One region of the Streptomyces sp. NPDC020362 genome, then DNA from elsewhere that is predicted to be linked to it. Evidence: riboswitches for the same ligand, from Rfam matches in the RefSeq annotation. Region 1 holds a riboswitch; each other region holds the start of a gene.
What was found. A riboswitch is a leader RNA that binds a small molecule or an ion and turns the genes downstream of it on or off. The one in region 1 is predicted to bind cobalamin.
Positions count from the first base shown of each region.

Region 1 (10,116 bases):
GTCGTCCCGTTCCTGAAGTACCCGGCCAATCCGCCGTCGGTCGGCAACCCCGACACCATCGGCAAGCGGACCACCCTGTACTTCCTGATGATGCTCCTCAGCGTGCTTCTCGCGATCGCGGCGACCATCCTCGGCAAGCGGCTCGCGCCGTCGCTGGGCACCTGGTGGGCGACCGTGGTTGCGGTGGCCTCCTTCGCCGTCGTGATCGGCCTGGCCTACGAGTTCCTGCCGGTCATCAACGAGGTGCCGAAGGACTTCCCGGCCACCCTGCTGTGGCGGTTCCGTCTCTCGGCCCTCGCCATCCAGAGCGTTCTGTGGGGCGGATTCGGGCTGCTCTTCGGTGAGTTGGCCGAGCGGCAGCTGAATCCCAAGCCGGCCGCGGCTCCTTCCGGGCGGACGGTTCCCGCCTCGAACTGACGGTTTTGGGACACGACAGGGCCCTTCGGAACCCTCCGGGGGCCCTTTCGCGTTCCCGGGACACCGGCGCAGGTGACGAGCGGAGGAGCCGAGTGGCCAGACGTCCCCAGCCACGCCACATCACTCTCGACGGCCGTGACGCGGTCGCTCTCACCGTCGAGGAGTACGAGCAGCTGATCGCCAGCCGACGGCAGATCGGCGGCCAGAGCGCACGGGTGCGGGTGCTGGCCCAGCAGGCGAAGCGGACCGAACAACTCCTGCGGGAGCTGGAGACGTTGGTCGACGACCCGGTGGACTGTCAGGAGGAGGACGGTACGCAGCCGTCGGCGTGCCCGGTGTCCGCCCGCCCCCACCGAGCCACGGAGTGGGACGCGCAGGCCCACTGCCTGCGCTGCACGATAGCGGCACTGCTGCGCCGGCACCGGGACGCGGCCTCCTGAACCACGGCACCCGCTCGGCCTGAGCCTGGCCCGCTCGGCCTCGGCTCGCCCAGCTCAGTCTCAGCTCGGCCGACTCGGCCTCAGCTCGGCCCCCTCCGTCGCAGCCCGGCCCGTTCCGTCTCAGCCCGCCGAGGTGCTGCCCGAAGAGGTCGCGCCCGAAGCGGTGTCCGGCACGCCGTCCGGCGCGGCCAGCGGCTGCCCGAGCCGCAGATTCCACCGGCCGGCCCGTCCACTGAGTTCCGTGACCGTCAGCGGCGGTACGTCGAGCCGCCAGAAGGCAGCCATGGGCAGGCCCAGGACGTGCACGACCGCAGCCCGCACGACCTCCGGCTCGACCACGGCGACCGTGCGTCCGTCCGTGTCCTGCGCGGACTCCAGCCAGCGCCCGACCCGCTCGCACACGTCCTGCACCGACTCCCCGCCGTGGTCCGCCCAGCCCGGTTCGGCGAGCCAGCGGCCCACCGCTTCCGGGTCGGCGGCCGCCACTTCCTCCAGAGTGCGGCCTCGCCAGCGGCCCACGTCCAGACCGTCCAGCTCCGGCGTCCGTGCACCGTCGAGGCCGAGCGCCGCCGCGGTCTCCCGGCAGCGCACGCTCGAGGACGTCAGCACACGGGCGGGCGAGGGCAGCGACCCGGCCGCCGAGCGGGCGCGGGCCGACCCGACGGCGTCGACCGAGTCGCCGTCGTAGAAGCGGGCGCACCGCAGCGACGGGCTCGTCGTGGGCGAGACGAAGGTGACGCGGCTGGTCACGTGGCTGTTCCTCCTGCGGTGGTCACGGGGTGCGGGCGGGCGCCACCGTGAATCCGGCGCGTGGGGCGGGGGGAGCCGAGCCCGCCGCAGGTGACGGTCTCGTCCCCGCCCTGCTGCGAACATAACATCCGCGGAATTCGCGGTTTTCGCAGATGGACAGCGCTGCGATGCGCGACGACGCCCGACCGCCGACCTGTGCAGCGAGCGGTTCCGGCGGTTCCTCGGCGGTCGGGGGCGCCCCCCCCCCGCCGGGGGCGGGCGGGGGCTTACGTGAACCCCGGCGACAGCGCCCCGCGGACCCGGCAGGCGGCCGCGACCAGGTTCTCCAGGGAGGCCCGGGTCTCCGGCCAGCCGCGGGTCTTCAGGCCGCAGTCCGGATTCACCCACAGGCGCTCGGCGGGGATCGCCTCAAGGCCCGTGCGCAGCAGCCCGGCGGCCTCCGCGGCGCTCGGCACGCGCGGGGAGTGGATGTCGTACACGCCGGGCCCGGCCTCGCGCGGGTAGCCGTGGGCGGCGAGCTCACGGGCGACCTGCATGTGGGAGCGGGCGGCCTCCAGGCTGATGACGTCGGCGTCGAGGTCGTCGATGGCCCGGACGACGTCACCGAACTCGGCGTAGCACATGTGCGTGTGGATCTGGGTGTCCGGGCGGACGCCGCCGGTGGTCAGCCGGAAGGCCTCCGTGGCCCATGCCAGGTACGCGGGACGGTCGGCGGCCCGCAGCGGCAGCGTCTCACGCAGCGCGGGCTCGTCCACCTGGATCACCGAAGTCCCCGCCGCCTCCAGGTCGTTCACCTCGTCGCGCAGGGCGAGGGCGACCTGGCGGGCGGTGTCGGCGAGCGGCTGGTCGTCGCGGACGAACGACCAGGCCAGCATGGTGACCGGGCCGGTGAGCATGCCCTTGACCGGACGGTCGGTGAGGGACTGGGCGTATGTCGTCCAGCGCACGGTCATCGGCTCGGGGCGGGAGATGTCACCGGCCAGGATCGGCGGCCGGACGTACCGGGTGCCGTAGGACTGGACCCAGCCGTGGTGGGTGGCGAGGTAGCCGGTGAGCTGTTCGGCGAAGTACTGGACCATGTCGTTGCGTTCGGCCTCGCCGTGCACCAGGACGTCCAGGCCGGCCTTCTCCTGGAAGGAGATCACCTCCTGGATCTCCGCCCTGATGCGCTCCTCGTACCCGGCGGTGTCGATCCGCCCGGCCCTCAGATCGGCGCGGGCCGTGCGCAGTTCGCCGGTCTGCGGGAAGGAGCCGATGGTCGTGGTGGGGAGCAGCGGGAGGCGCAGGTGGGCGCGCTGGGCGGCGGCCCGCTCCGGGTAGGACGCGCAGCGGCGCGCGTCGTCGAGGGTGACGGCGGTGGCGCGGGCGCGGACGGCCGGGTCGCGGGTGACGGCGGAGTTCGCGCGGGAGGCCAGGTCGGCACGGTTCGCGGCCAGTTCCGCGGCGATGGCGTCGGTGCCGCGGGCCAGGCCCTTGGCGAGGGTGGCGATCTCGGCCGTCTTCTGCCGGGCGAAGGCGAGCCAGCGCATGATCTGCGGATCGATGTCCCGCTCGGCCGACGTGTCGAGGGGGACGTGCAGCAGCGAGCAGGAGGCGGAGACGTCGACCCGGTCGGCCAGGCCCAGCAGGGTGCCGAGCACGGCGAGCGAGGCCGACAGGTCGTTCACCCAGATGTTGCGCCCGTTGACGACGCCGGCGACCAGCCGCTTGCCGGGCAGTCCGCCGACGGCGGCCAGCGCCTCCAGATGGGCGGCGGCCGCCTCGGTGAAGTCCAGGGCGAGCCCGTCGACCGGTGCCTCGGCCAGCACCGGCAGGGCCTCACCGAGCCGGTCGAAGTAGGAGGCGACCAGCAGCTTCGGCCGGTCGGTCAGGGCACCGAGGTCGCGGTAGGCGCGGGCGGCGGCGTTCAGTTCGGCCGGGGTGCGGTCCTGGACCAGGGCGGGCTCGTCGAGCTGTACCCACTCGGCGCCCGCCGCGTGCAGGTCGGCGAGGACCTCGGCGTACACCGGCAGCAGGCGGTCCAGCAGGATGAGCGGCTCGAAGTCCGCGGGCGCGCCGGGCGCGGGTTTGGCCAGCAGCAGGTAGGTCACCGGGCCGACCAGCACGGGGCGGGCCGCCAGTTCCAGAGCGAGTGCTTCCCGCAGCTCGGCGACCTGCTTGCCGGAGTCCGCCGTGAACACCGTGTCCGGTCCCAACTCGGGTACCAGGTAGTGGTAGTTGGTGTCGAACCACTTGGTCATCTCCAGCGGTGCGACGTCCTGGGTACCGCGCGCCATGGCGAAGTACCCGTCGAGCGGGTCGGAGGCGACGGCGGCACGGTGACGGTCGGGGATCGCGCCGACCATGACGGTGGTGTCCAGCACGTGGTCGTAGTACGAGAAGTCGCCGGTCGGCACCTCGTCGATGCCGGCGTCCGCCAGCCGCCGCCAGTTGGTGCGACGCAGACCGGCGGCGGTGGCGCGCAGGGCGTCGGCGGTCACGCGGCCCTTCCAGTAGCCCTCGACGGCCTTCTTCAGTTCCCGGTTCTGTCCCTGGCGGGGGTAGCCGTACACGGTGGCCCGTGCTGCCGCGGCTGCGGGCTTGGTGGTCACGGAGATCTCCTTCGCGAGATGAATCCCTGAGATCCCGGGGACGGGACGAGAGCGCGAAGGGGTGACGGACCGGACGGTACCGGCCCACGGCCGTCCGTTCGGTGTGTGCGCCGACCCGCCCTCGAGGTCACCGGGATGTCCGCGCACGAGTGGTCCCGCGCGCGGGCAGATGGCAGGTCTTCGGACTCGCGGGCACGTCCTCACGGGGGAGGACACCTACTGGCCGTCGCTTCCCGGGCCCTCCTCGGGCCCAGTGCGTATGACGGCGGTCGTTCCCGCTCACCGCTGCGGGGCAGTCCCGGATTCCCACCGGGTTCCCTCTTGCGACGCATCCCGCCTGGCGGACGGGGCGAACCAGCTGCACCGGTCAGCCTAAGGGACCGTCCAGGGACGTGGTGCACGATGCCCCGCATTCGGAAGGTGACGTGGGACATGCCGCCGCAGTGGGGAAACGGGCCGGGGCGGGAGGCGCCGCACGAGCGCTTCCCGCCCCTCCCCTGTGAGCAGCCGCCGGATCCCTCGGCCGGCCGCTGCCGTCCGGGCCTTTCGGCCCGCTCCTCGCCGCGGGCCCCTCAGCCCGGGCGCGCCGGTCCGCTCAGGACCGGCCGTACTTGTGGAACCCCCGCCCGGTCTTGCGGCCGAGCAGTCCCGCCTCGACCATCCGCTGGAGCAGCGGGGGAGGGGCGTAGAGGGGTTCGCGGAACTCGTCGTAGAGCGACTCGGCGATCGAGGCGACGGTGTCGAGGCCGATCAGGTCCGCGAGCCGGAGCGGCCCCATGGGGTGGGCGCAGCCCAGCTCCATGGCGGTGTCGATGTCGGCGGCGCCGGCGAAGCCGGACTCCGCCATCCGGACGGCCGCCAGCAAATAGGGGATGAGCAGCGCGTTGACGACGAAGCCCGCCCGGTCCCGGGAGCGGACGACCGTCTTGCCGAGAACTTCCGTGGCGAAGGACTCGACGGCGGTCACGGTCCCGGGTGCGGTGTGCAGGGAGGGCACGACCTCCACGAGCGGCAGCACCGGCACCGGGTTGAAGAAGTGCAGTCCCACGACCCGGTCGGCGCGGCCGGTGGCCATGCCGAGGCGCATCACGGGCAGGGAGGAGGTGTTGGTCGCCAGGACGGCCGACGGGTCCTCGACGATCTTGTCGAGGGCGGCGAACACCTCGGTCTTGGCGTCCGCGTTCTCGACGACGGCCTCGATGACGAGCTGCCGGTCGGCCATCTCCTCCAGATCGCCGGTGAAGACGAGGCGGGCGAGGGCGTCCTGCGCGGCGGACGGCTCCAGCCCGCCCCGCCGGACCGCGCGCTCCAGAGAGGCGGCCACGCGCTCGCGGGCGACGCGGGCGGCCGTGGCGTCCGCCTCGCAGACCACCGTGTCCAGTCCCGCCCGCGCGCACACCTCGGCGATGCCGGCACCCATCTGGCCGCCGCCGACCACCCCGACGCGCCGGATTCCGCCGCTCATGACCGGGGCTCCGCGCGCTGCACCAGATGGGCGGTGTAGGCGTCGGGCGTGAAGAAGAGCGGCAACTCGCCCGCCAGGGCGGTCCGTTCGAAGAGCGCGCGTACCTCGTCGACCGGCGCCCACGGGTACTCGGCGCCGAGCGCGGCGGCCTCCTCGTCGAGCAGCCGCAGGACCGTCTCCCGGTCGATCACCCGGTGCCGCAGCCACTGCCAGATCTGCACGCGGGCGATCTCGGCCGTGGCCGCGTCCTCCATGAGACCGTACAGAGCGACCGCGCCCTGCCCGCGCAGCCAGGCGGCGAAGTAGCGCAGCGCGACCGCGATGTTGGTGCGCACGCCTTCCGGGGTGGGCGGCCCGCCGCCCCGGCGCACCGACAGCAGGTCCGCGGCCGTCACCTCCACGTCGTCCCGCGTCCGGTCGATCTGGTGCGGCCGCTCGCCGAGGACACCGTCGAACACCTCACGGCAGACGGCGACCAGGCCCGGGTGGGCGACCCAGGAGCCGTCGAAGCCGGCCTCGGCCTCGCGCTCCTTGTCCAGCCGCACCTTGGCGAGGGCCGCCTCGTGGGCGGCCGGGTCCCTGCTCGGCACCTGCGCGGCCATGCCGCCGACGGCGTGCGCGCCGCGCCGGTGACAGGTACGCACGAGGAGTTCGGTGTAGGCCCGCATGAAGGGAGCCGTCATCGTGACCTTCGCGCGGTCCGGCAGCAGGAAGTCGGTGCGGTGACCGAAGGTCTTGATCAGGCTGAACAGGTAGTCCCAGCGGCCCGCGTTCAGGCCCGAGCTGTGCTCGCGCAGCTCGTAGAGGATCTCCTCCATCTCGAACGCGGCGGTGATCGTCTCGATGAGGACGGTGGCGCGGATCGTGCCGCGGGGAATGCCGAGGAGTTCCTGCGCGGTGACGAAGACGTCGTTCCACAGGCGGGCCTCGTAGCGGTTCTCCAGCTTGGGGAGGTAGAAGTACGGGCCGCGGCCGGCGTCGATCTGCCGCTGCGCGCAGTGGAAGAAGTACAGGCCGAAGTCGACGAGCGCGGCGGGCACGGGGGCGTCCTCGAACTCCAGGTGCTCCTCGTCCAGGTGCCAGCCGCGCGGTCGTACGACGATGGTGGCGAGCTGTTCGCCGAGCCGGTACCGCCTGCCGTCGCCGGTGGTGAAGTCGATGCGCCGCCGGACGGCGTCGAGCAGGTTGAGCTGGCCGCCGATCACGTTGTTCCAGGTGGGCGCGGTGGCGTCCTCGAAGTCGGCCATCCACACCCGGGCACCGGAGCTGAGGGCGTTGACCGTCATCCGGCGGTCCGGCGGGCCGGTGATCTCCACGCGGCGGTCGGTCAGGCCGGGGGCGGGCGGTGCGACCCGCCAGGTGGGGTCGGCACGGACGGCGGAGGTGACCATCGGGAAGTCGAGCGGGGAGCCGCTGGCCAGGCGGAGGATCTGCCGGCGGCGTTCTCGCATCAGGTCCCGGCGGCGGCCGGCGAACGCCGCGGTCAGCCGGCCGAGGAAGTCCAGGGCGGCGGGCGTGAGGATCTCGTCGTGCCGCTCGCCCAGGGGCGCGAGAACACGGACGTGGTGGGTCAGGGCACTGGTGGACATCGCTTCTCCTGCGGGCGGGGCGGAAGGCGGGGGTCGGACGGGGACGGTCGTACGACCCCCGCCGGGCCGGGGCGGGCCACAGGGCCCGGGCAGCCCTAGTGGAACTGCTCCTCCTCCGTGGAGCCGGCCAGGGCGGTGGTGGAGGAGGCGGGGTTGACGGCGGTGGAGACCAGATCGAAGTAGCCGGTGCCGACCTCGCGCTGGTGCCTGACGGCGGTGAAGCCGTGCGCCTGCGCGGCGAACTCCCGCTCCTGCAGGTCGACGTAGGCGGTCATGCCGTGCTCGGCGTAGCCGCGGGCGAGGTCGAACATGCCGTGGTTGAGGGAGTGGAAGCCGGCCAGCGTGATGAACTGGAACTTGTAGCCCATCGCGCCCAGCTCGCGCTGGAACTTGGCGATCCGGTCGTCGTCCAGCGCCGCCTTCCAGTTGAAGGACGGCGAGCAGTTGTAGGCGAGCATCTGGTCCGGGTACCGGGCGTGGATCGCCTCGGCGAACTCGCGGGCCTGCGCCAGGTCGGGCGTACCCGTCTCGACCCAGATCAGGTCGGCGTAGGGCGCATAGGCCAGCCCGCGCGCGATCACCGGAGCCATGCCGCCCCGGACCCGGTAGAAGCCTTCGGCCGTACGCTCCCCGGTGACGAACTCCGCGTCACGCTCGTCGACGTCGCTGGTCAGCAGGTTGGCGGCCAGGGCATCGGTGCGGGCGACGACGACGGTGGGAACGTCGGCGATGTCGGCGGCGAGACGGGCGGCGTTCAGGGTGCGGATGTGCTGCGAGGTCGGCACCAGGACCTTGCCGCCGAGGTGGCCGCACTTCTTCTCCGAGGCGAGCTGGTCCTCGTAGTGGATGCCGGCCGCGCCCGCCGCGATCATCGCCTTCGTCAGCTCGAAGGCGTTCAGCGGACCGCCGAAGCCGGCCTCGGCGTCGGCGACGATCGGCACCAGCCAGTCCGTCGTGCCGCCGGCGCCCTCGGCGGTGGCGATCTGGTCGGCGCGCAGCAGCGCATTGTTGATCCGGCGGACCACCTGGGGCACGGAGTTGGCCGGGTAGAGGCTCTGGTCGGGGTAGGTGTGGCCGGCCTGGTTGGCGTCGGCGGCGACCTGCCAGCCGGACAGGTAGACGGCCTGCAGACCGGCCTTGACCTGCTGGACGGCCTGGCCGCCGGTGAGCGCGCCGAGCGCATGGATGTAGTCCTGCTCGTGCAGTTGCCGCCACAACCGCTCGGCGCCGCGCCGGGCCAGGGTGTGCTCCTCGCGGACGCTGCCCGAGAGCCGGATCACGTCCTCGGCACTGTAGGTGCGCTCGATGCCTTGCCAGCGCGGGTCGGTGGCCCAGCGCTGCGCGAGCTTCTCGGCCGCCTGCGTCCTCGCCTCTGCCATGACTGTCACGTCTCCTCGGTCTGTGCCTGCTGCCAATCCCCCGGTCCGGACGAACAGGGGTGGCACGGTGTGTCGAAGAACTGGGATGCGGCCCGTCGTCACGCGGTGGACGGAGGTGAGCAACGCTGCCGGTCACGACCCCATCGGCGCCGGGATCTCCGACGTCAGGGCATGAATCGCGCCCCGGTTCCGAGCGGTGGTCGCCGGTGTCCGGCGGGCCGCACGGAAACTCTGACACTGGCACTGAGTGCCAACAACCGTGGATGCCTGCCAACTTCTGCGAATCTTCCGGTCATTGTTTGCCAAGTTTGCGAAGGGTCTCCGGCCGGTCCGCTCCCGTACGCTGACCGGAAGCCGGACGCGGAGGTCAACGGGTGAGCAAGACCTATGCGGGGGCGCGCCTGCGGCGCCTGCGCGAGGAGCGGCGCATGAGCCAGGCCGAACTGGCCCGCGTCCTCGCCATCTCGCCCAGCTACCTGAACCAGATGGAGCACGACTCCCGTCCGCTCACGGTCCCGGTCCTGCTGCGCCTGACAGAGACTTTCGGCGTCGACCCGGGCTTCTTCTCCGAGCGTGACACCACGCGCCTGGTCGCGGACCTCCGGGAGGCGCTGGCCGGGGAACTCGCCGAGGCCCGGGTCTCAGCCGCCGACCTGACGGACCTGGCCTCGCGGCTGCCCGCCGTCGCCCAGGTCCTGCTCGGCCTCGGCCGCCGCAACCACCTGCTCGCCGAGCGTCTCGCCGAGGCCACCGACGGCCGCGGGACCGCCCCCGAGCAGCCCCTCTCCCCCCACGAGGAGATCCGGGACTTCTTCTACCGCCGCCAGAACTACCTCCACGACACCGACCTCGCCGCGGAGGAACTCGCCCACGAGATCGGCATCCGGCCCGGCGACGTCGTCCAGGCCCTGACCGCCCGGCTCGCCGACCGCCACGGCGTCCGGCTGACCGGCGAGCGGGGCGACCATCTGCACCACTACGACGAGCCGACCCGCACCCTTCACCTGTCCACCCGCCTGCGCCCGGGCCAGCGCGCCTTCCGGATGGCCACCCAGCTCGCCCTGCTGGAGTACGGCGACGAACTCGACCGCCAGGCCGCCGAGGACTTCGCAGCCGACTCGCCGGCCCACGCCCTGGCCCGCATCGGCATCGCCAACTACTTCGCGGCAGCCCTGATCCTGCCGTACGGCGCCTTCCACGCGGCTGCCGAAGGGGTGCGCTACGACATCGAACGCCTCACCGACCGCTACGGCCTCGGCCACGAGACCGTCTGCCACCGCCTGAGCACCCTGCAGCGCCCCCGTCTGCGCGGGGTGCCCTTCTCCTTCGTCCGGGTCGACAGGGCGGGCAACATGTCCAAGCGCCAGTCGGCAACGGGCTTCCACTTCTCCCGGGCCGGCGGCACCTGCCCGCTGTGGAACCTCTACGAGGCGTTCGCCGCCCCCGGCCGCATCCACGTCCAGATCGCCGAAATGCCGGACGGAC
Region 1 is NZ_JBFAET010000067.1:19,610-29,725, forward strand. It holds gene AB0H32_RS23630 (CbtA family protein) at 1-417, shown strand, start outside; gene AB0H32_RS23635 (hypothetical protein) at 510-857, shown strand; gene AB0H32_RS23640 (histidine phosphatase family protein) at 978-1,607, opposite strand; gene metE (5-methyltetrahydropteroyltriglutamate--homocysteine S-methyltransferase) at 1,874-4,198, opposite strand; cobalamin riboswitch at 4,366-4,557, opposite strand; gene AB0H32_RS23650 (3-hydroxybutyryl-CoA dehydrogenase) at 4,794-5,663, opposite strand; gene aceB (malate synthase A) at 5,660-7,252, opposite strand; gene aceA (isocitrate lyase) at 7,348-8,631, opposite strand; gene AB0H32_RS23665 (short-chain fatty acyl-CoA regulator family protein) at 9,006-10,116, shown strand, end outside.

Region 2 (10,116 bases), on a different contig from region 1:
ACAGGTACAGGCGCGCCTCCGGGGAGTTGATGTGCTTGTACAGCGTCAGCACCAGGTTGTTCGCGACGATCGAGTCGCCCGTCGCGAAGAAGGCCACCAGGCGGCCGATCAGGTGCTGCTCCTCCGGGGACAGCTTCGCGAGGTCGGCGACGTCCGAGTGGAGGTCGACCTCCTCCACGGTCCAGGTGTTCTTGATGGCGTCCCGGTAGCGCTCGTAGAAGTCCGGGTAGCGCATGGGGCGGAGAGTCAGCTCGAAGCCAGGGTCGAGGAGGTTGACGTTACGGGTGGTCATTACTGGCAGGCCTCGCAGGACTCGGGGTTTTCCAGGGAGCAGGCGACGGCGTCGGGGTCGGCCACCTGCTGGACGGGGATGGTCGGCTGGGCCTGCGCGGCGCGGGCGATCCGGGTCGCCGGGCGCGAGCGCAGGTAGTACGTCGTCTTCAGGCCCGACTTCCAGGCGTAGGCGTACATCGAGGAGAGCTTGCCGATCGTCGGCGTCTCCAGGAACAGGTTCAGGGACTGTGCCTGGTCCAGGTACGGGGTGCGGGCCGCGGCCATGTCGATGAGCCCGCGCTGCGGGATCTCCCAGGCCGTGCGGTACAGCGCCCGCACGTCGGCCGGGATCCACACGAAGTCCTGCACGGAGCCGTTGGAGTCGCGCAGCGCCTCACGGGTGCGCGCGTCCCAGACGCCCAGCTCCTTCAGGTCCTGCACCAGGTACGAGTTGACCTGGAGGAACTCGCCGGACAGGGTCTCGCGCTTGAACAGGTTGGAGACCTGCGGCTCGATGCACTCGTACACGCCCGCGATGGAGGCGATGGTCGCGGTCGGGGCGATCGCGAGGAGCAGCGAGTTGCGCATGCCGACCGCGGCGATCCGCTCGCGCAGCGCCGCCCAGCGCTCGGGCCAGGCCGGCTCGACGCCGTAGTGGTCGGGGTGCAGGACACCCTGGGCCGTACGGGTCTTCTCCCAGGCGGGCAGCGGGCCGCTGCGCTCGGCGAGGTCGGCGGAGGCCTCGTACGCGGCGAGCATGATGCGCTCGGCGATCCGCGTGGACAGGGCCTTGGCCTCGGGCGAGCCGAAGGGCAGACGCAGCTTGAAGAAGACGTCCTGCAGACCCATCGCACCCAGGCCCACCGGACGCCACCTGGCGTTGGAGCGGCCCGCCTGCTCGGTCGGGTAGAAGTTGATGTCCACGACACGGTCGAGGAAGGTGACGGCCGTGCGGACGGTCTCGTCCAGGCGCTTCCAGTCGATGTCCCCGTCGCTCACGAAGGCACCGAGGTTGACCGACCCCAGGTTGCAGACCGCGGTCTCCCCGTCGTCCGTGACCTCCAGGATCTCCGTGCAGAGGTTGGAGGAGTGGACGACGTGGCCCGGGGTCGCCGTCTGGTTGGCCGTGCGGTTGGCGGCGTCCTTGAAGGTCATCCAGCCGTTGCCGGTCTGCGCGAGGGTGCGCATCATGCGGCCGTACAGGTCACGGGCCGGGATGGTCTTCTTCGCGAGCCCCGCCGCCTCCGCCCTGCGGTAGGCGGCGTCGAACTCCTCGCCCCACAGGTCGACCAGCTCCGGCACGTCCGCCGGGGAGAACAGCGACCACTGCTCGTCGGCGTTGACCCGGCGCATGAACTCGTCCGGGATCCAGTGCGCGAGGTTCAGGTTGTGCGTACGGCGGGCGTCCTCACCGGTGTTGTCCCGCAGCTCCAGGAACTCCTCGATGTCGGAGTGCCAGGTCTCCAGGTACACGGCCGCGGCACCCTTGCGCCGGCCGCCCTGGTTCACGGCGGCCACCGAGGCGTCCAGGGTCTTCAGGAACGGGACGATGCCGTTGGAGTGCCCGTTGGTGCCGCGGATCAGCGAACCGCGCGAACGGATGCGGGAGTACGACAGACCGATGCCGCCGGCGTGCTTCGAGAGACGGGCGACCTGGTGGTAGCGGTCGTAGATGGAGTCCAGCTCGTCCAGCGGGGAGTCCAGCAGGTAGCAGGACGACATCTGGGGGTGCCGCGTGCCGGAGTTGAACAGGGTGGGGGAGGAGGGCAGGTAGTCCAGGCGGCTCATGAGCCCGTAGAGCGACGCGACCTCGTCCACCGCGCGGGCGCTGTCGTCCTCGGCGAGACCGGCGGCCACACGCAGCATGAAGTGCTGGGGCGTCTCGATGACCTGGCGGGTGATCGGGTGGCGCAGCAGGTAGCGGCTGTGCAGGGTGCGCAGGCCGAAGTAGCCGAAACGGTCGTCGGCGACCGGGTCGATCAGGGAGTCCAGCCGGCCGGCGTGCAGCCGGACGAACTCGGCGGTGCGGTCGGCGACGAGGCCCTCACGGTGGCCCACGGCGACGGACTCGGTGAAGGACGTCACGCCCTGCGAGGCGGCCTCCGCGCGGATGGAGAGGGTCAGCAGCCGGGCGGCCAGCCGGGAGTAGGCAGGGTCCTCGGAGATGAGGCCGGCGGCCGCCTCCGTGGCCAGCTCGCGCAACTCCGCCTCGTCGGCCCGCGCGGACCGGCCGCGCAGCGCGGCCGCGGCGACCCGGCCGGGGTCGGCGTCGGGGAGGTCGGCGGTCAGCTCGGTCAGGGTCCGCAGCAACGCGGCACCGGGACCGTCGGTCTCCACCGGGGCTCCGGTCGCCGGGGTGGCTGAAGCCGGTTCGGCTGGCGCGATGGTCACGTGGGGCTCTCCCTCGCTCGGCACGGGGCCTTGCGGAGGGCAGGGGGCAGCACGACGGCGCACGGCGTCGCGTCCACCAGCCCACTCCACGAGGCCCGGACGTCTCAAGGCACCCGGGCCGGACGGCCGGGTGCGCGCTGCCGACAGGTCCTCGGACTGACACGGGCGTGCGGATGCACGCAAGTACACCGTTGCGGGACAGTTCCGGATTCGCACCGGATTCCCCTGCGACGACAGCGAGGATGAGCATACATCTAGTGCCGGGCTGTCGTGTCACCCCCAGATGTTGTGTCGCCGTGGCTTCAGAGGGTCAACTCGTAGGTGAGGAGAGTGATGTCGTCCAGGTGGGGGAGGGGATTCCAGTCCCGCTCGGGTGTGCGAAGGAAACCCAGGCGCTCGTAGATGCGGTGGGCGCTGTGCATGGTGCGCTGGGTGGACAGGACGATGCCTGTGCAACCCGGGGTGCTGCGGGCCCGGTCGATGCAGGCGAGGACGAGTGCCTCGCCGACGCCCTGGCCGCGGGCGGCTGCCGCGACGGCGAGCATGCGGATCTCGGCCTCTCCCGGGGCCGCGATGTCGGCCATGGGGCCGCCGGAGGGGACGAAGGCGACTCCGCCCAGGACCGTTGTGTCCCGGACGGCCACGAGAACCTCGGCTGCGGCTGCTCGTTTGGCCACGTCTCTCAGCTCACCGAGGTACTCGTCGCTCTCGCCGAAGTCCAGGAGGCCGTCCTGGAGGTAGGCCTGGGCGGTGAGTTCTCCGAGGGCGGCGTATTCGGTGGGGGCTGCGAGGCGGATCACGAGGTCCATGCCGGTGAGTGTGCACGAAACAGCGGGCCGCCGTGGTGGGTGGTTCCCGGCGGCCCGCTGTGGGGTGTGTGGTTGCTCGCGCCCACGCGGCGGGGCCGCATGCCCATACGGCCCCGCGCCCCTTTCGGGGCGCCCTAGTGGGCGCTTCCTGCCGTAGCGGGCGGGAGTTCCACCTCGACTCCCGGCTCGCCCGCGTCCGCCGTGTAGTCCTCCGGGCTGGTCTCGTCGAGGCCCTCGGGGGCCTTCACGGCCTTCAGGACGACGGTCAGGACCAGCGTGACGAGCACGTTCAGCACGAAGGCCGTCAGGCCGATGTAGCCGATCTCGCCGATGCCGGGGATCTCCTTGGCGCTGCCGCCGAAGTGTTTCTGGGTCGGGGAGGCGACCCCGTAGGCGGCCGCCGTGCCGTAGACCATGCCGACCGCCCAGCCGGCCAGCAGCGCCCAGCGGTGGAACCAGCGCGTGAACAGGCCGCCGACCAGCGCCGGGAAGGTCTGCAGGATCCAGATGCCGCCCAGCAGCTGGAAGTTGATGGCGACCGTCTTGTCCATGGTCAGGACGAAGACCAGCGCGCCGACCTTCACCAGCAGCGACACGAACTTGGAGACCTGGGCCTCCTGCTTCGGTGTGGCGTCCGGCTTGAGGAAGTCCTTGTAGATGTTGCGGGTGAAGAGGTTCGCCGCCGCGATCGACATGATGGCCGCCGGGACCAGCGCGCCGATGCCGATCGCCGCGAAGGCCACGCCCGCGAACCAGTCCGGGAACATGTCCTCGAACAGCTGCGGGATCGCCAGCTGGCCGTTGGTGACCTTCACACCGGCCGCGATCGCCATGAAGCCGAGCAGGGCCAGCAGGCCCAGCATCAGCGAGTACAGCGGCAGGATCGTGGTGTTGCGGCGGATCACCTCACGGCTCCTGGACGACAGCGTCGCGGTGATCGAGTGCGGGTACATGAACAGCGCGAGAGCCGAGCCGAGCGCCAGTGTGGCGTACGTCCACTGGCCCGCCTCCGGCGGGGCGAGCGCGCCGCGCTGCTTGCCGGTGGCGGGGTTGACCTGGTTGAGCGCGTGACCCGCCTTGGCGAAGATGTCGTCGAACCCGCCGAGCTTGATCGGGATGTAGATGATCGCCACCACGATCACGATGTAGATCAGCGTGTCCTTGACGAACGCGATCAGCGCGGGGGCGCGCAGGCCCGAGGAGTAGGTGTACGCCGCCAGCACACCGAAGGCGATGAGCAGGGGCAGGTCCTTCACGAACCAGTTGGTGTTGTCACCGCCGCCCACGCCCATCACGTCCAGCACCGCCTGGATGCCGACGAGCTGGAGCGCGATGTACGGCATCGTGGCCAGGATGCCGGTCAGCGCCACGGCCAGCGACAGGCCCTTGGAGCCGAAGCGGCCGCGCACGAAGTCCGAGGTCGTCACATAGCCGTGCTTGTGGGACACCGACCACAGGCGGGGCAGGAACGTGAAGATCAGCGGGTAGACCAGGATCGTGTAGGGCACCGCGAAGAATCCGGCCGCGCCCGCCGCGTAGATCGCCGCCGGTACGGCGACGAACGTGTACGCCGTGTACAGGTCTCCGCCGAGCAGGAACCAGGTGACCCAGGTGCCGAACGACCGTCCGCCCAGGCCCCATTCGTCCAGGGAGTGCTCATTGTCGGCCCTGCGCCAGCGGGCGGCCAGGAAGCCCATGACCGTGACGGCCAGGAAGAAGAAGATGAAGACGCCGAGCGCGACGCCGTTGACGCCGCCCTTCACTGCGCCGCACCCCCCTTCGTGTCCCTGCGGCCGCGCTGGTCACGCTGCCAGAGCTGGTACGCCAGCACCGTGAGCGCGGTGGAGATCAGCACCCACAGCATCTGGTACCAGTAGAAGAACGGGATCCCGATGAAGGCCGGATCCGTCTTGGCGTACGAGCCGACCCACAGCATCGCCGCGAAGGGCGCGACGAGACAGAGGGCGATGATCACGCGGACCGGCGTCACGACCGGTGGTCTCACTTCAGGCGTTTCGGACATGCCACGGCTCCGTCCCCTCGCTGATCACCTGTGTAATGCGCAGGCAATCTAGGTGACAGTGTCGCGGCAGCGGAAGACCTCGTCCGTATATCGGTATGTCGATTTGGGGGTTGAGGTGTGAAGACCCCAACTCCTGCTAGTCCTGAGGGTGCTTGAGCCGCGCCACGCTGCATCGTCCCTGGAGCTGCGTCGGACGTGCGGCTGCCGCCGCGTGGCCCCCGGACCCCCGGCCTGTCGTGCTCTCGGCCGCTTTCATTCCGCAGGCCGCTTCAGCCGGGCCACGAACTTGTACCGGTCGCCCCGGTAGACGGACCGGACCCACTCCACCGGCTTGCCCTCGCGGTCCAGGGAGTGGCGGGAGAGCATCAGCATCGGCAGACCCACGTCGGTGCCGAGCAGGCCCGCCTCGCGCGGGGTGGCCAGCGAGGTCTCGATCGTCTCCTCCGCCTCGGCGAGATGGACGTCGTAGACCTCGGCGAGGGCGGTGTAGAGGGAGGTGTACTTCACGAGCGAGCGCCTGAGGGCCGGGAAGCGCTTGGCCGACAGATGGGTGGTCTCGATCGCCATCGGCTCGCCGTTGGCCATGCGCAGCCGCTCGATGCGCAGCACGCGTCCGCCCGCCGTGATGTCGAGCAGCTCGGCGAGCCGGTCGTCGGCGGTGATGTAGCCGACGTCCAGCAGCTGTGAGGTGGGCTCCAGGCCCTGGGCCCGCATGTCCTCGGTGTAGGAGGTGAGCTGCAGCGCCTGGGACACCTTCGGCTTGGCGACGAAGGTGCCCTTGCCCTGGATGCGTTCGAGGCGGCCCTCGACGACGAGTTCCTGCAGGGCCTGGCGGACGGTGGTGCGGGAGGTGTCGAACTCGGCCGCCAGCGTGCGCTCGGGCGGGACCGGAGTGCCCGGCGCCTGCGTCTCCGTCATGTCGAGCAGGTGCTTCTTCAAGCGGTAGTACTTGGGCACACGCGCGGTACGGACCGTCCCGGCCTCGTTCTCCGCACTGCCGACGTCGGTGCTCATGCTCTGCCTTCCCGGCTCCTGATGCCGAAAGCGACCGACATCCCATCGGCCACGGCTCACATCGTGGCACGGCTTCGTGGATCAGGACTCCACCTGCACGCTCCGTGATCCTCTCTATATACCGTCGGACCCGCTGCTGGTCTAGTCCAGCAGGCGGGTGCCGCCGCCGCGACCGGAGACGGGCGGGTGCCTGTGACGGCAACGGCACCCGCCCCCAGGGTCAGACCCCCTGCCAGTCCGGCTTGTGCGCGTAGGCGTGCCGGAAGTAGTCGGCCAGCTTCAGCTTGGACGCGGCGGCCTCGTCGACGACCACCGTGGCGTGCGGGTGCAGCTGGAGCGCCGAGGCCGGGCAGACGGCCGCGACCGGTCCCTCGACGGTCGCGGCGACCGCATCCGCCTTGCCCTCGCCCGTCGCGAGCAGCACCAGGTGGCGGGCCTCCAGGATGGTGCCGATGCCCTGGGTGATGACGTGGTGCGGCACCTGCGCGATGTCGCCGTCGAAGAAGCGCGCGTTGTCGATCCGGGTCTGCTCGGTCAGCGTCTTGATCCGGGTGCGCGAGGCGAGCGAGGAGCACGGCTCGTTGAACCCGATGTGCCCGTCCGTCCCGATCCCCAGCAGCTGCAGATCCACTCCGCCGGCCTCCGCGAGCGCCCGGTCGTAGGCCTCGCACGCCGCCTGGACGTCCTCGGCCGTGCCGTCCGGGCCCATGAACGCGTCCATCCCGATGCCGAGCGGCTCCAGCACCTCCCGGCGCAGCACCGAGCGGTAGGACTCGGGATGCTCGGCGGGCAGCCCGACGTATTCGTCGAGCTGGGCTATGCGGGCCCGCGTGGTCTCCACGGCGCCGGAGCGCACCCTGGCGGTCAGTGCCTGGTAGATGGGCAGCGGGGTGGAGCCGGTGGCCACACCGAGCAGGGCGTCGGGCTTGCGTCTCAGCAGCTGGGCCATGGCCTCGGCGATCAGCTCGCCGCCCGCCGCGGCGTCCGGAACGATGACAACTTCCACGCTGGGCCTGCCGTTCTGAAGAGGTCCTGGAGGGCTGGGAGAGGTCGGAGCAGAGGTCTCTATGTGGTTTAGACCAATCTAACAGAATTGACCTCCCGGGCCCAGGTGAGGCGGCTCCTACGTCAGTGAACCTCCCGTCGCGTCCAGCCAGTGCCCGGTCACCCACCGCGCGTCCTCCGAGACGAGAAAGGCGACCGCGTCGGCGATGTCGGCCGGCGTGCCCACCCGGCCCAGCGCCGAGTGCGCCGCCGCGCCCCGCCATGCCTCGTCGCTCGCGCGCAGCCATCCGGCGTTGACGTCGGTGTCCACGATGCCGGGCGCGACCGAGTTCACCGTGATGCCGCGCGTGCCCAGCACCTTGGACAGGTCCCGGGTGAGGACGTCCAGCGCCGCTTTCGTCATCGCGTAGGGCATCAGCTCGGGCATCACGGCGGCCCGCGCCAGCCCGGACGATATGTTCACCACCCGCCCGCCGTCCCGCAGTCGCCGCGCCCCGAGCCGGGTGATGAAGTGCGGCGCCTTCACATTCACCGCGAACAGCCGGTCGTACTCCTCCTCTCCGATCTCCTCGAAGGGGCGGGAGGTGCCGATCCCCGCGTTGTTCACCAGGATGTCCACGCCGTCCGCGTGCCGGTCGAACTCCTCCCACAGCCGCTCGGCGTCCCCCGGAACCCCCAGCTCCGCCCGGATCGCGAACGCGGAGCCGCCCTCCGCCTCGATCGCGGCCACCGTCTGCCCGGCCGCCGCCTCATTGCTGCCGTAGTGCACCGCGACGCGTGCCCCGTCCCGCCCCAGTCGCTCGGCGATGCCCCGTCCGATGCCCCGACTTGCGCCCGTGACCAGCGCCGTCTTCCCCGTGAGTGCACCCATGCCTGCCACCCCTCATTTATCTAGCGGTCGCTACATAAAAACCGTACAGCACACCGGCGACATTTCTCTAGGGGGCGCTATAAAATGCACTCCATGGTGAGCGCCCGGGAGACGACCCAGGAGACGGCAGAGGCGAAAGAGCAGGTCAGGACGTCCAGGTCGCGGGGGCGCCCGCGCTCCTTCGACCGTGCCACCGCACTGGAGAAGGCGCTCATGGCCTTCTGGGAGCACGGCTACGAGGCGACCTCGGTCTCCGATCTCACCCGGATCATGGGCATCGGCGCCCCGAGCCTGTACGCGGCCTTCGGGGACAAGCGGACCCTGTTCGAGGAGGTCGTCCGGGTCTACGCCGACACCCACGGTGCGTTCGGCGACCGCGCCCTCGCCGAGGAGCCGACCGCCCGCGCCGCCGTCGAGCGGACGCTGCGCGAGGCGGCCGTCGAGTACACCGACCCCGCCCACCCGTACGGGTGCCTCGTCGTCCACGCGGCCACCAACTGCACCAGCCCCGAGGTCGAGGAGCTGCTGCGGGAGCGGCGCAACGCGAGCATCGCGGCCCTGGAGTCCCGCATCCGGGCCGACACGGCAGCCGGCCGGCTGCCGGCCGGTACCGACGCCGCTGCACTCGCCCGGCACACCGGAGCCATGATCCAGGGCATGTCCCAGCAGGCCCGGGACGGCGCGAGCCGCGCGGAACTGGCGGCGCTCGCGGAAATTGCCATGACCATCTGGCCCCAGGGCTGACCCGGGCGGGCTAGGCTGCGTGGCATCGAGTGCCGACGGACTTCAACACATACTCTCTCGCTCATGGACACGCCATCGTGGTCTAGTCCACAATGCGTAGGGGACAATCGTAGGGAAAACTGAACAGCTTCCGTCTTCCCCGCACAGGAAGACGGACCGAGGAACCGGAGCTCTCTGCCCTGACTGCGCCGGCTCCTCGGCCTTCGGCCGACCGGGACCGCACACCCCGCGGCCGATGATGCTCCGGGCTGCGGTGCCGGGAGGGTTGAGGGTCCCTCTCAGGCGCCGCGGCCCGCGGGTGTTTTCCGGCCATGTGTGCGCCCCGGGTACGCTCGCAGACGTGCCCTCCATGAACGAACTCGTACGCCAGCACACGGCCCTCGGTGACTCCGATCTCGAGTGGCTCCACCTGCTGGTCTCGGAGTGGCAGCTGCTCTCCGACCTCTCCTTCGCCGACCTGGTCCTGTGGGTCCCCACCCGCGACGGCACCCGGTACGTCTCGGTCGCCCAGATGCGTCCCAACACCGGACCGACTTCCTACCAGGACGACATGGTCGGCCACCTGGTCCCGCGCGGCCGGCGGCCCATGCTGGACGCGGCGCTGGACGAGGGCCGGATCGTGCGCGAGGGCGACCCGGAGTGGCGCGAAGAGGTCCCCGTCCGGGTCGAGTCGATCCCCGTACGGCGCGAGGGCCGGGTCCTCGGTGTCATCGCCCGCAACACCAACCTGCTCACCGTCCGCACCCCGAGCCGCCTCGAGCTGACCTATCTGCAGAGCGCCTCGGACCTCGCGCAGATGATCGCGGCCGGCTCCTTCCCCTTCCCCGGCCAGCAGGTCGACATGGACGCCTCGCCGCGCGTCGGCGACGGCCTGATCAGGCTGGATGCGGACGGCACCGTCCAGTACGCCTCCCCGAACGCCCTCTCCGCCTACCACCACCTCGGCCTCGCCGCCGACCTGGTCGGCCAGCACCTGGGGCAGACCA
Region 2 is NZ_JBFAET010000005.1:118,153-128,268, reverse strand. It holds gene AB0H32_RS04220 (ribonucleotide-diphosphate reductase subunit beta) at 1-292, opposite strand, end outside; gene AB0H32_RS04215 (ribonucleoside-diphosphate reductase subunit alpha) at 292-2,664, opposite strand; cobalamin riboswitch at 2,789-2,927, opposite strand; gene AB0H32_RS04210 (GNAT family N-acetyltransferase) at 2,967-3,473, opposite strand; gene mctP (monocarboxylate uptake permease MctP) at 3,608-5,236, opposite strand; gene AB0H32_RS04200 (DUF3311 domain-containing protein) at 5,233-5,496, opposite strand; gene AB0H32_RS04195 (GntR family transcriptional regulator) at 5,749-6,510, opposite strand; gene nagB (glucosamine-6-phosphate deaminase) at 6,731-7,516, opposite strand; gene AB0H32_RS04185 (SDR family oxidoreductase) at 7,634-8,386, opposite strand; gene AB0H32_RS04180 (TetR/AcrR family transcriptional regulator) at 8,480-9,130, shown strand; gene AB0H32_RS04175 (PAS domain-containing sensor histidine kinase) at 9,471-10,116, shown strand, end outside.
Region 2: another riboswitch for cobalamin. It lies ahead of AB0H32_RS04215 (ribonucleoside-diphosphate reductase subunit alpha); the one in region 1 lies ahead of metE (5-methyltetrahydropteroyltriglutamate--homocysteine S-methyltransferase).

Region 3 (10,116 bases), on a different contig from region 1:
TTCGGCCGGTCGGCGCGATCGCGCGGACGATGGGCGGTGGCGCGTGCAGTTCGACGACGACGCGAACCTGGACACCTCCGAGGTCCAGGACGTGCGAGGGAGCCGGATCCCGGGCGGGAGGGCGACCGTCGGGGGCGGCATCGCCGGACTGATCGCGCTGCTGCTGGCGCTCTTCTTCGGGATCGGCCCGGACCAGCTGGGGCTGTCGTCGGGCGACACCTCGCCCGCGCCCGCCTCCTCCTCGCTGGCGCAGGTCCAGCGGACCTGCCGGACCGGACGGGACGCGAACACACGGGACGACTGCCGGATCGTGGCCGTGGTCAACAGCGTGCAGGACTACTGGGCGCAGGAGTTCCGCCGCCGCGGGCGGACCTACACCACCGCGCCGACGGTCCTCTTCGGCGGCCGGGTCGCCACGGCGTGCGGGACGGCCACCTCGGCGGTGGGGCCCTTCTACTGTCCCGGGGACCGGAAGGTGTACCTGGACCTCGGCTTCTTCGACGAGCTGCGGGCGAAATTCGGGGCGGGCGGCGGGAGCTTCGCGCAGGCCTATGTCGTGGCGCACGAGTACGGGCACCATGTGCAGGACCTGCTGGGCGTGCTGGGCCGCTCCCAGGAGGGGCCGGCCGGCGCGAACAGCAACTCCGTGCGGACCGAGCTGCAGGCGGACTGCTACGCCGGGGTCTGGGCGCGGCACGCGACGACGACGCCGGACGAGTCGACGGGGCGGCCGCTGATCACCAGCCTGGACACGGCCGACATCCGCGACGGTCTGGACGCGGCGGCGGCCGTGGGCGACGACCGGATCCAGGAGCGGTTCCAGGGGCGGGTCACCCCGGAGACATGGACGCACGGCTCGGCGCTGCAGCGGCAGCAGTGGTTCCAGCAGGGGTACCGGACCGGGGACCCGGCCCGCTGCAACACATTCCGCTGAGGCGTTGTCAGTGGTGCCTGCAAGACTCGGAGCCACGGCAGGACCGACGCACGAAGGAGTGATCGGCATGGCAGGCACGGGCGGACGGCCGAGCATCTACCCGTCGCTGTTGTACGCGGACGCGAAGGCGGCGATCAAGCAGCTCACGGAGGCGCTCGGCTTCACCGAGCTGTCGGTGTACGAAGGGGCGGACGGCACGGTGATGCACGCCGAGCTGGTCCAGGGCAACGGCGCGGTGATGATCGGTTCCAAGGGCCGCGGCGGCCGGTTCGACGCGGCGATGAAGGACGCGGGGCCCGCGGGGGTGTACGTCGTCGTGGACGACATCGACGCCCACCACCAGCGGGCCGTCGAGCACGGTGTGGAGATCCTGATGCCCCCGACGGACCAGGACTACGGCTCGCGGGACTACATGGCCCGGGACACCGAGGGCAACATCTGGAGCTTCGGGACGTACGCCCCCGAGATCGGCGCCTGAGCGGTCCGCTCCCGCCGGCCGCGGGCTATCCCCCGGTGTGCACCTGGAAGGCGGCCCGGCGCACGGCCTTGGCCAGGGCGGGGTCGGGGTGGGCTGCGGCGAGCGCGACCAGGACCTGCACGGTGCGCGGGTGCCCGACGGCACGGACCTCGTCCAGCAGCGCCGGGACGGTGGGCTGCACGGCGGCCTCCAGATGCCGTACCAGCATCTCTGTCTCGCCGTGGTCGGAGACGGCGGCGGCGGTGTCGACCCACAGCCAGGTGGCCTCCTCGCGGGTGAGGACCTCGTGGGCGTCCTCCGGGTCGACGCCGTCGTGCTCGGCGAGCCACAGCAGGGCGTACGGGCGCAGGGCCGGCTCGTCCACCACCGCGTGCACATCGGGCTCGGCGGGGGCACCGACGACGCGCAGCACCTCGAAGGCGAGACCGCGCAGCAGGGCGTCCTCACCGCGGGCGGCGCCGAGCAGCTCGGTGACGGCACTGCCGACAGGGCGGGCGGCGAGCCAGGCGCGGTACTCGGCGCGGGCCGCGTTGGGGCGCAGCTGGGCGCAGCCGCGGAGCATGTCCTCGGCGGACTGCTCGATGTTGCCGGCGGGGCTCTGCGCGGCCACGCAGATCTGCTCCAGCTTGACCCAGACCGCCCAGCTGCCCAGCGGGGTGAGCGTGCCGTGGCCGTCGCCGTAGGTCAGGGCGCCGACGGAGGCGAGGGCCTTGAGGGCCCAGTCGAGGAGGGGAAGGAGAGGGGCGAGGGGGGCGTCCCCGGCAGGGGTGCCCTGCACCGGGCCCAGAATCCCGGCAGGTGTGCCGCGCGCCGGGCCCGGAGTCCCGGCAGGCGCCGCAGACCCGGCGGGGCCGGGCTCGTAGGAGACCTCGCAGCGCTCGGTGCGCAGTTCGATGACCCGCTGCTGGAGCAGGTCGAGCAGCTGCTCCACCGGGACGGGACCGGCGGACAGCTGGAGGAAGGAGAGGACCTGGGGCATCGCCGAGACGACCTCGGCGACGGCGGCCGGCTCCTGGTCGGCCGGTTCCCGGTAGGCGAGCGACCAGGCGTCGAAGAGGGCGACCCAACCGCGCAGTACGGCGCTGTCGTCGCGGTCCCAGGCACGCAGTCGCCAGCCGGGGCGCGCACTGTCCCCGTGCACCTCGATCAGTCCCGCGAGGCGCGCGGTGTCCCAGTCGGCGCGGACCTGCGCGGCACTCAGGCCGAGGTCGGCGGCGGCGCGCTCCGTGGTCACGTCGGAGAGGGTGGCCTTGCCGTCGGTGGTGGCGCCGTTGCGGCCGGGGCCGAGGGCTGCGTCGGCCCAGCGGGCGACGCGGACCGCGCCGGCCAGGCCGGTGCGCGCCATTCTGGCCAGTTCACCCGGGGCCGGGGTGCCCTCCGGCGGCCGGGGGGCGGGGCGGCGTGGGCGCCGCTGGTTCACAGCTCGGGGGGCGGCGGCCAGGGGTCGCGGTCGGACGAGTCGAAGCCTGGAGTCGCGCGGGATACGGGACGTCACGGGTGCAGTCTTCCGGTTGACGGTCCGAAAACCCAAACGGAATGTCACGGGGGGCGACGGGGCTGGCCAACGCACGGGTTCCGACGCCGGGCGAAGAGACATGTTCAAGCCAGTCGTACACACTTAAACGGAATGGCTGGAACCGGGGCTTCCACCTTGTGCCGGTGAGGTCGGGGGCGCGCTCACATCAGCGGGGTCAGGAACCGGCGCAGGCGCTCCTCGTACTCCTCGGGGTCCGCGTTCCACATCGCCCCGTGCGGGGCCCTGGCCACGGTGTGCAGGGCGACGCGGTCGGGGCGGCGGGCGGCCAGGCGGCGGGAGTACTCCCACGGGGCCACCGAGTCGTCCGGGCCGTGGACGATCAGGGTGGGCACGGCGAGCCGGTCGGGGTCGGTGAGCTCCGCGAGCCCGTCGGGGTGCAGCCCGGCCCGGCCCTGCGCGGCCCGCACCGCGAGCGGCAGCAGCGGCTCGGGGGTGTGGCGGGCCTGGGCGAGGGCGCGCAGGGTGGCCTGCCAGCTGAGCACCGGCGAGTCGAGGATCAGTCCGGCGACGCGCTCGCGCACGGCGGAGTGCTCGGCGGCGCGCAGGGCCATGGTGGCGCCGGTGGACCAGCCGAGGAGGACGACCCGGCGGGCGCCGTAGCGGACGGCGTAGCGGATCGCCGCGTCCACGTCGCGCCACTCGGTCTCGCCGAGGTGGCCCAGCCCGTCCGGCGGGCGCGGGGCGCCGAGGTCGCCGCGGTAGGCGAGCGCGAGGACCGGCAGGCGGCGGCGGTGCAGGAACTCCATCACGTTCATGGCGTGCTCGCGGGTGGTGCCGAGGCCGTGCACCGCGATCACCCAGGTGTCCCGGTAGCCGGGCACGAACCAGGCGGGCAGGGCCCCGAGTTCGCCGGGCACGTCGATGTCGGAGTGGTCGAGGCCGAGGGCGGCGCCCGGATTGCCGACGTAGAGGTTCGGGGTGAGCCATACGGCGTCGCCGGGGGCGAGGGTGCCGTGCGTGACGCGTACGAGACGGCGTACGACGGCGTCGGCGGTGTGCTCGGCAGCCTCCAGGACGGGGCCGACGACCGCGTGGGAGCCGTCGCCGGCCAGACCGTAGGTGCCGGGGCGCAGGGAGGCCAGGTCGCGGGTGAGCGCGATACGGCCTGCGGCGGTGCCGTGCACGGTGAGCCGGGGTTCGGTGGGCAGGGGACGCCCCGCCGGCGCCTTCAGCGCGGCGTCGCTGGCCAGGCGGCCGGCGGCCACGGATGCCGCACCGGCGGCCAGGACGGCGGTGAGTGCGGCGGCGGTCGCTTTGACGGTGCGCACGCATCCAGTGTCGTGGGGGTTGCCGGTACGGGCCAGCCGAACGGGTGATCAGGCACCGGCGGAAGCAGGAAGGCGCCGGCCGACGGGGCGGAACGAGGGGACCCGCGGCGCGGGGGTCACCGCTGTTGACCGTACCCCTTCAAGCGCGCCCCCGCCTCCGCCATCTGTTCCTCCGTCAGCAGGGAGGGCGCCCGTCCCGGTAGCGCCGAAGCCGTCAGCCACAGGTGGCACATCCACTCCAGCTGGGCGGTGCGGTCGTAGGCCTGGTCGAGGGTGGTGCCGTAGGTGATCATGCCGTGGTTCTGCAGGAGGCAGCCGGAGCGGCCGGCCAGGGCGCGGAGCATGTTCTCGGCCAGTTCGTCCGTGCCGTACGCCGCGTACCGGGCGACCCGCACGGGGCCGCCCAGGGCCGCGGCCATGTAGTGGACCGGGGGCAGCTCGGTCACGAGGGTGGAGACGGCCGTGGCGTGCACCGCGTGGGTGTGGACGACGGCACGGGCGTCGGTGGTGCGGTAGACGGAGAGGTGCATGGGCAGTTCACTGGTCGGCACGAGCGCGCCGAGCACCTGCCGCCCGTCGAGGTCGACGCCGGTGATGTCGTCCGGGGTCAGCCGGTCGTAGGGCACGCCCGACGGGGTGACCAGCACGAGGTCCCCGACGCGCGCCGACACATTGCCGGAGGTGCCGACGACCAGCCCGTCCGTCACGGTCCGGCGGGCCGTTGCGACCACCCCCTCCCAGACACGCGCCTCTTCCTCGTTCGGGTCCCGCAGTTGTCCGGCCATGCGGGGATCCTGCCAGCCGCAGGGGCACCGAGCGGTGTGGTCGCACAGATCGGACCGGAAGCCGCACCGCCGAGCAGCCGAGCAGCCGAGCAGCCGAGCAGCCGAGCGTCACCGCAGAACCGATGAAACGGGATCACTCCGTCCACCAGGGCCACGTCGACCGGCCTGGCACCCGCTCGCACGGCGCAGGGTTCGCCCGTCCACACCACCGCCCGGCGGCGGAGGCCTGCACCGGGGTCGCGCGTTGCCCTCGGACCGTCTCCCGTGGATCGCCCGTCACCGCGCGCCGGCCCCTGGGCCGCCGCCCGGCGGCCGGTCCTCCCGGACCTCGTGGCAGTACGCCGCCGGGGGCGGCCGGCCAGGTGACCGGAATCTCTTTCACGGGCCCCCGGACCGGCTGCGGGCCTACTCGCGAGGCCGGTGGCCAAGGGGCGTCTGAGGCTTCGATTCCGGACAGAACCCCGGACTCTCCCTGTCGATACCCCGACGCCTGCTCCAGTTCACCTTCCGTTCACCCAGGTTGCCTACGGTCCAACAACCAATGACCTCGAATGATTGCCTGGGTAAATGGAAAGCTTCTCGCTGATCCTCGCGATTGTGGTCGTGACCGCACTCGCGTTTGATTTCACGAACGGTTTCCACGACACCGCCAACGCGATGGCCACGACCATCTCGACCGGTGCACTCAAGCCCAAGGTCGCGGTGGCCATGTCCGCCGCCCTCAACCTTGTGGGCGCTTTCCTCTCCGTGGAGGTCGCCAACACGATCTCCAAGGGTCTCGTCGATGAGAACGGCATCCGTCCCGAGGTCATCTTCGCCGCCCTCGTCGGCGCGATCCTCTGGAACCTGGTGACCTGGCTCGTGGGCCTGCCCTCCAGTTCCTCGCACGCCCTGATGGGCGGCCTGATCGGCGCCACCGTCGCCTCCGCGGGCTTCGGTGCGGTCCACGGTGACGTCCTGGTCACCAAGGTTCTGCTGCCGGCGGTCGCCGCCCCGGTCGTGGCCGGTCTCGCGGCGCTGCTCGCCACCCGGTTCTCCTACGGCATCGGCCGAGGCGCCGAGGGCGAGGCCACCCGCAAGGGCTACCGCGCCGGACAGATCGCCTCCGCCGGCCTGGTCTCGCTCGCCCACGGCACCAACGACGCCCAGAAGACGATGGGCATCATCACGCTCGCGCTGATCGCGGGCGGTGCGATCGCCCCCGGCTCCAACCCTCCCACCTGGGTGATCCTCTCGGCCGGCCTCGCCATCGCGCTCGGCACCTACATCGGCGGCTGGCGCATCATCCGCACCATGGGCACGGGGCTCACCGACCTGGAGCCGCGACAGGGCTTCGCCGCCCAGACCAGCGCGGCCACGGCCATCCTGGCCTCCTCCCACCTGGGCTTCTCCCTCTCCACCACCCATGTCGTCTCCGGCTCGGTGATGGGTGCGGGCGTCGGCCGCAAGGGCGGTGTGGTCCGCTGGTCCACCGCGACCCGCATGGCCGTCGCCTGGGTGCTCACCCTCCCGGCCGCCGCGCTGGTCGGCGCGGGCGCCGAGTCCCTGACAGACCTGGGCGACTGGGGCACCGCGGTCGTCGCCGTCTTCCTCGTCGGCACCAGCGCCGGGATCTGGAAGCTGTCCCGCCGCGAGGTCGTCGACCACACCAACGTCGTCGCCGACGACGCCGATCCGGCCGGCGTGGTGACCACCGCCATCGCCGCGGTGACCCCGCCCCCCGCGGGCGTCGTCACCGAGGACCTGACGGCCACCATCCCGGCTCCGGCCGCCACCGACCCGGCCCCGGCGACGCCTCCGGCCGCCACCGTCTGACCCCGAGCACCCGGTAACTGAAGGAAGCATCCCCATGAAGATCGACTGGGCGGCCCTCGGCTCCGTCTTCGGCGTCAGCCTCGTGTTCGCGGTGGGCCTGGTGACCCTGTTCACCCTCGGTGTCAACGGCCTGTCGCGGCGCGAGAAGGCCGCCGCGCAGGGCGGATCCGCGGCACTGGCCGTGACGGGTGCGTACGTGTGCTTCGCGGCCTGTGCGGCTGCGGTGGCGTACGGGATCTATCTGATCGTGGCCAAGGCCTGACACCCGAAGGCCAGGGCCTGACTCCCGAAGGTCGACGCCCGGCCCTCGAAAGGTCCGATACCGCCCTGCCGGGGCCCCTCACGGGTGCCCGGGCAGGGCGGTCGCCCGTTCGTCAGGGGCGTCCTTCACCGCCACGCTGGCCCGGGATGTCGGACCCGTCCTGGCCCGACCAGTGCATGGTCACCGTGAAGTGCGCCTCCGCGGACCCCTGGGCCACGACCACCCCCGCCTCCGCGCTCACGGTGATGCCGAACTCGACCGTGACCTTCTCCGGCGGTCTCGTCAGCCCGCGGGCCTCGTGCACCAGCGCGCCCAGCGCCGGCCGTACCCGGGCGAGCGCCTGCTGGAGGGTCTCCTCCGCCCCGCCGCCCCGCGAGACCCGCTGCACTCCGGCGGGCCCTTCGCCCGCCACCTCCAGCAGGACGACCTGACCGTCGTCCAGCAGCATCTCGCCCACGTACGCCACCGTGCGTCTCCTCCCGCGTCCGTTCCATCCCGTATGACACGTACGCGCTATTGCAGATCCTCACGGTCCGTGAGCACAAGGAGGCGCCCCGAATGCCGCCCGGGCGACGGGGAATTCACCGCAAGCCGGTCGTCCGGCGCCGCCCGGCGTGTCGGCGATGTGGGCCTCAGCACAGTCCACCGTTGCTGGTCAAAGGCAAGTTGACGGCCCTTCCGGGTGCGTGGTGGACTGCCCGGGCCATGTACGGCGGCAGAAGAGGAAGCCGGTGCGAATCCGGCGCGGTCCCGCCACTGTCACCGGGGAAGAACACCCCGGGAGCCAGGAACTCTCACCGCCGGTCTCGTCGAACCAGGGCGCGGACACCCTGAGTGAGGACACATATCGTCATGCTCGGCCGCCGATCCAGGACCAGTACCAGGCCCGCCCCTGAGCCCACGGCCGGCTGAGCCGATGGGTGCCGATCGCTCATACGCGTACGGCGCCGCAGCCGGCCTTCTCGGTGATCTGCTCCTCGGCGATCCGCGCCGCGGGCATCCGGTCGCCGTGTTCGGGCGTACGGCCGCGGCCGTGGAGCGGGTGCTGTGGCACGACCACCGTGGCTGGGGCGCGCTGCACACCGCTGTGTGCGCCGGCGGCGCCGTCGCCCTCGGCGTCGTCGCCGAACGGGCCGTACGCCGCTCCCCCGTCGCCTCGGCCGCACTGGCCGGTGCCGCCACCTGGGCGGTCGTCGGGGGCACTTCGCTGGCCCGGGAGGCCCGGACCATCGGGCGTGCCCTGGAGGCCGGGGACGTCGAGGCGGCGCGGGCGCGGCTGCCGCATCTGTGCGGCCGGGATCCGCAGGCCCTCGACGCCGACGGGATCGCCCGGGCCGTCGTGGAGTCCGTCGCCGAGAACACCTCCGACGCCGTCGTGGGCGCGCTGGTGTGGGGTGCGGTGGGCGGGGTGCCGGGGCTGCTCGGGTTCCGGGCCGTCAACACCCTGGATGCGATGGTGGGTCACAAGTCGGCCCGCTTCCGGCGCTACGGCTGGGCCTCCGCCCGCCTCGACGACGTCGCCGGCTGGCCGGGGGCGCGGCTGACCGCCGTACTCGCCGCCGCGGCCGGGCCCGATCCCCGCGGCGCCCTGCGCGCCTGGCGGGCCGACGCGCGCAGGCATCCGAGCCCCAACGCCGGGCCCGTCGAAGCCTCGTTCGCGGGTGCGCTCGGTGTGCGGCTGGGCGGGACGCTGTCCTACGGCGGGCGCGTCGAACACCGGCCCGTCCTCAACGGGAACACCGGGCGGTCCGTCCAAATCACCGACATCGACCGGGCCGTACGGCTCTCCCGCCGCATCGGCCTGCTCGCGCTCGGCGTCTCCGTCGCCGCGCGCCGACTCGTGAAGGGACGTGCGAAGTGAGCGGTGGTCTCCTCGTCGCCGGCACCACCTCCGACGCCGGCAAGAGCGTCGTGACGGCCGGGATCTGCCGGTGGCTGGTGCGCCGGGGCGTCAAGGTCGCGCCCTTCAAGGCGCAGAACATGTCCCTCAACTCGTTCGTGACGCGTCAGGGCGCGGAGATCGGGCGGGCGCAGGCCATGCAGGCCCAGGCCTGCCGGATCGAGCCGACCGCGCTGATGAACCCCGTGCTGCTCAAGCCCGGTGGTGAGCGCAGCAGCCAGGTGGTGCTGCTGGGCCGGCCGGTGGGCGAGATGAGCGCACGCGGCTACCACGGAGGGCGCCAGCAGCAGTTGCTGGGCACGGTCCTGGACTGTCTGGCCGAGTTGCGGGGCACATATGACGCGGTGATCTGTGAGGGGGCGGGTTCGCCCGCGGAGATCAATCTGCGGCGGACCGACATCGTGAACATGGGGATCGCGCGGGGCGCGCGGCTGCCCGTGCTCGTCGTCGGCGACATCGACCGGGGCGGTGTCTTCGCCTCCTTCTTCGGCACGGTCGCCCTGCTCTCGCCCGAGGACCAGGAGCTGGTCGCCGGGTTCCTGGTGAACAAGTTCCGGGGGGACGTCTCCCTGCTGGAGCCGGGCCTGGACATGCTGCACGGGCTCACCGGGCGGCGCACGTACGGGGTCCTGCCCTTCCGGCACGGGCTCGGCATCGACGAGGAGGACGGACTGCGGGTGTCCCTGCGGGGCACGGTCCGGGAGTCGTCCGTGGCTCCCCCGGTCGGCGAGGACGTCCTGCGGGTCGCCGTCTGCGCCATCCCGCTCATGTCGAACTTCACGGACGTGGACGCGCTGGCCGCCGAACCGGGCGTCGTGGTCCGGTTCGTGGACCGGCCGGAGGAACTGGCGGACGCCGACCTCGTGGTGATCCCGGGGACGCGCGGGACCGTACGGGCGCTGCAGTGGCTGCGCGAGCGCGGGCTCGCGGACGCGCTCGTTGGGCGGGCCCGCGAAGGCCGCCCGGTCCTCGGCATCTGCGGCGGCTTCCAGATCCTCGGCGAGCACATCGAGGACGACGTCGAGTCGCGGGCCGGCGCGGTCCCCGGGCTCGGTGTGCTGCCCGTGCGGGTGCGGTTCGCCCGCGAGAAGACCCTGACGCGGCCCACCGGCAAGGCCCTCGGCGAGCACGTCGAGG
Region 3 is NZ_JBFAET010000015.1:47,521-57,636, reverse strand. It holds gene AB0H32_RS09375 (neutral zinc metallopeptidase) at 44-934, shown strand; gene AB0H32_RS09370 (VOC family protein) at 1,002-1,412, shown strand; gene AB0H32_RS09365 (hypothetical protein) at 1,438-2,757, opposite strand; gene AB0H32_RS09360 (alpha/beta fold hydrolase) at 3,090-4,217, opposite strand; gene AB0H32_RS09355 (class II aldolase/adducin family protein) at 4,334-5,002, opposite strand; gene AB0H32_RS09350 (inorganic phosphate transporter) at 5,570-6,817, shown strand; gene AB0H32_RS09345 (hypothetical protein) at 6,852-7,079, shown strand; gene AB0H32_RS09340 (CU044_2847 family protein) at 7,192-7,545, opposite strand; cobalamin riboswitch at 7,752-7,894, shown strand; gene AB0H32_RS09335 (cobalamin biosynthesis protein) at 7,996-8,940, shown strand; gene AB0H32_RS09330 (cobyric acid synthase) at 8,937-10,116, shown strand, end outside.
Region 3: another riboswitch for cobalamin. It lies ahead of AB0H32_RS09335 (cobalamin biosynthesis protein); the one in region 1 lies ahead of metE (5-methyltetrahydropteroyltriglutamate--homocysteine S-methyltransferase).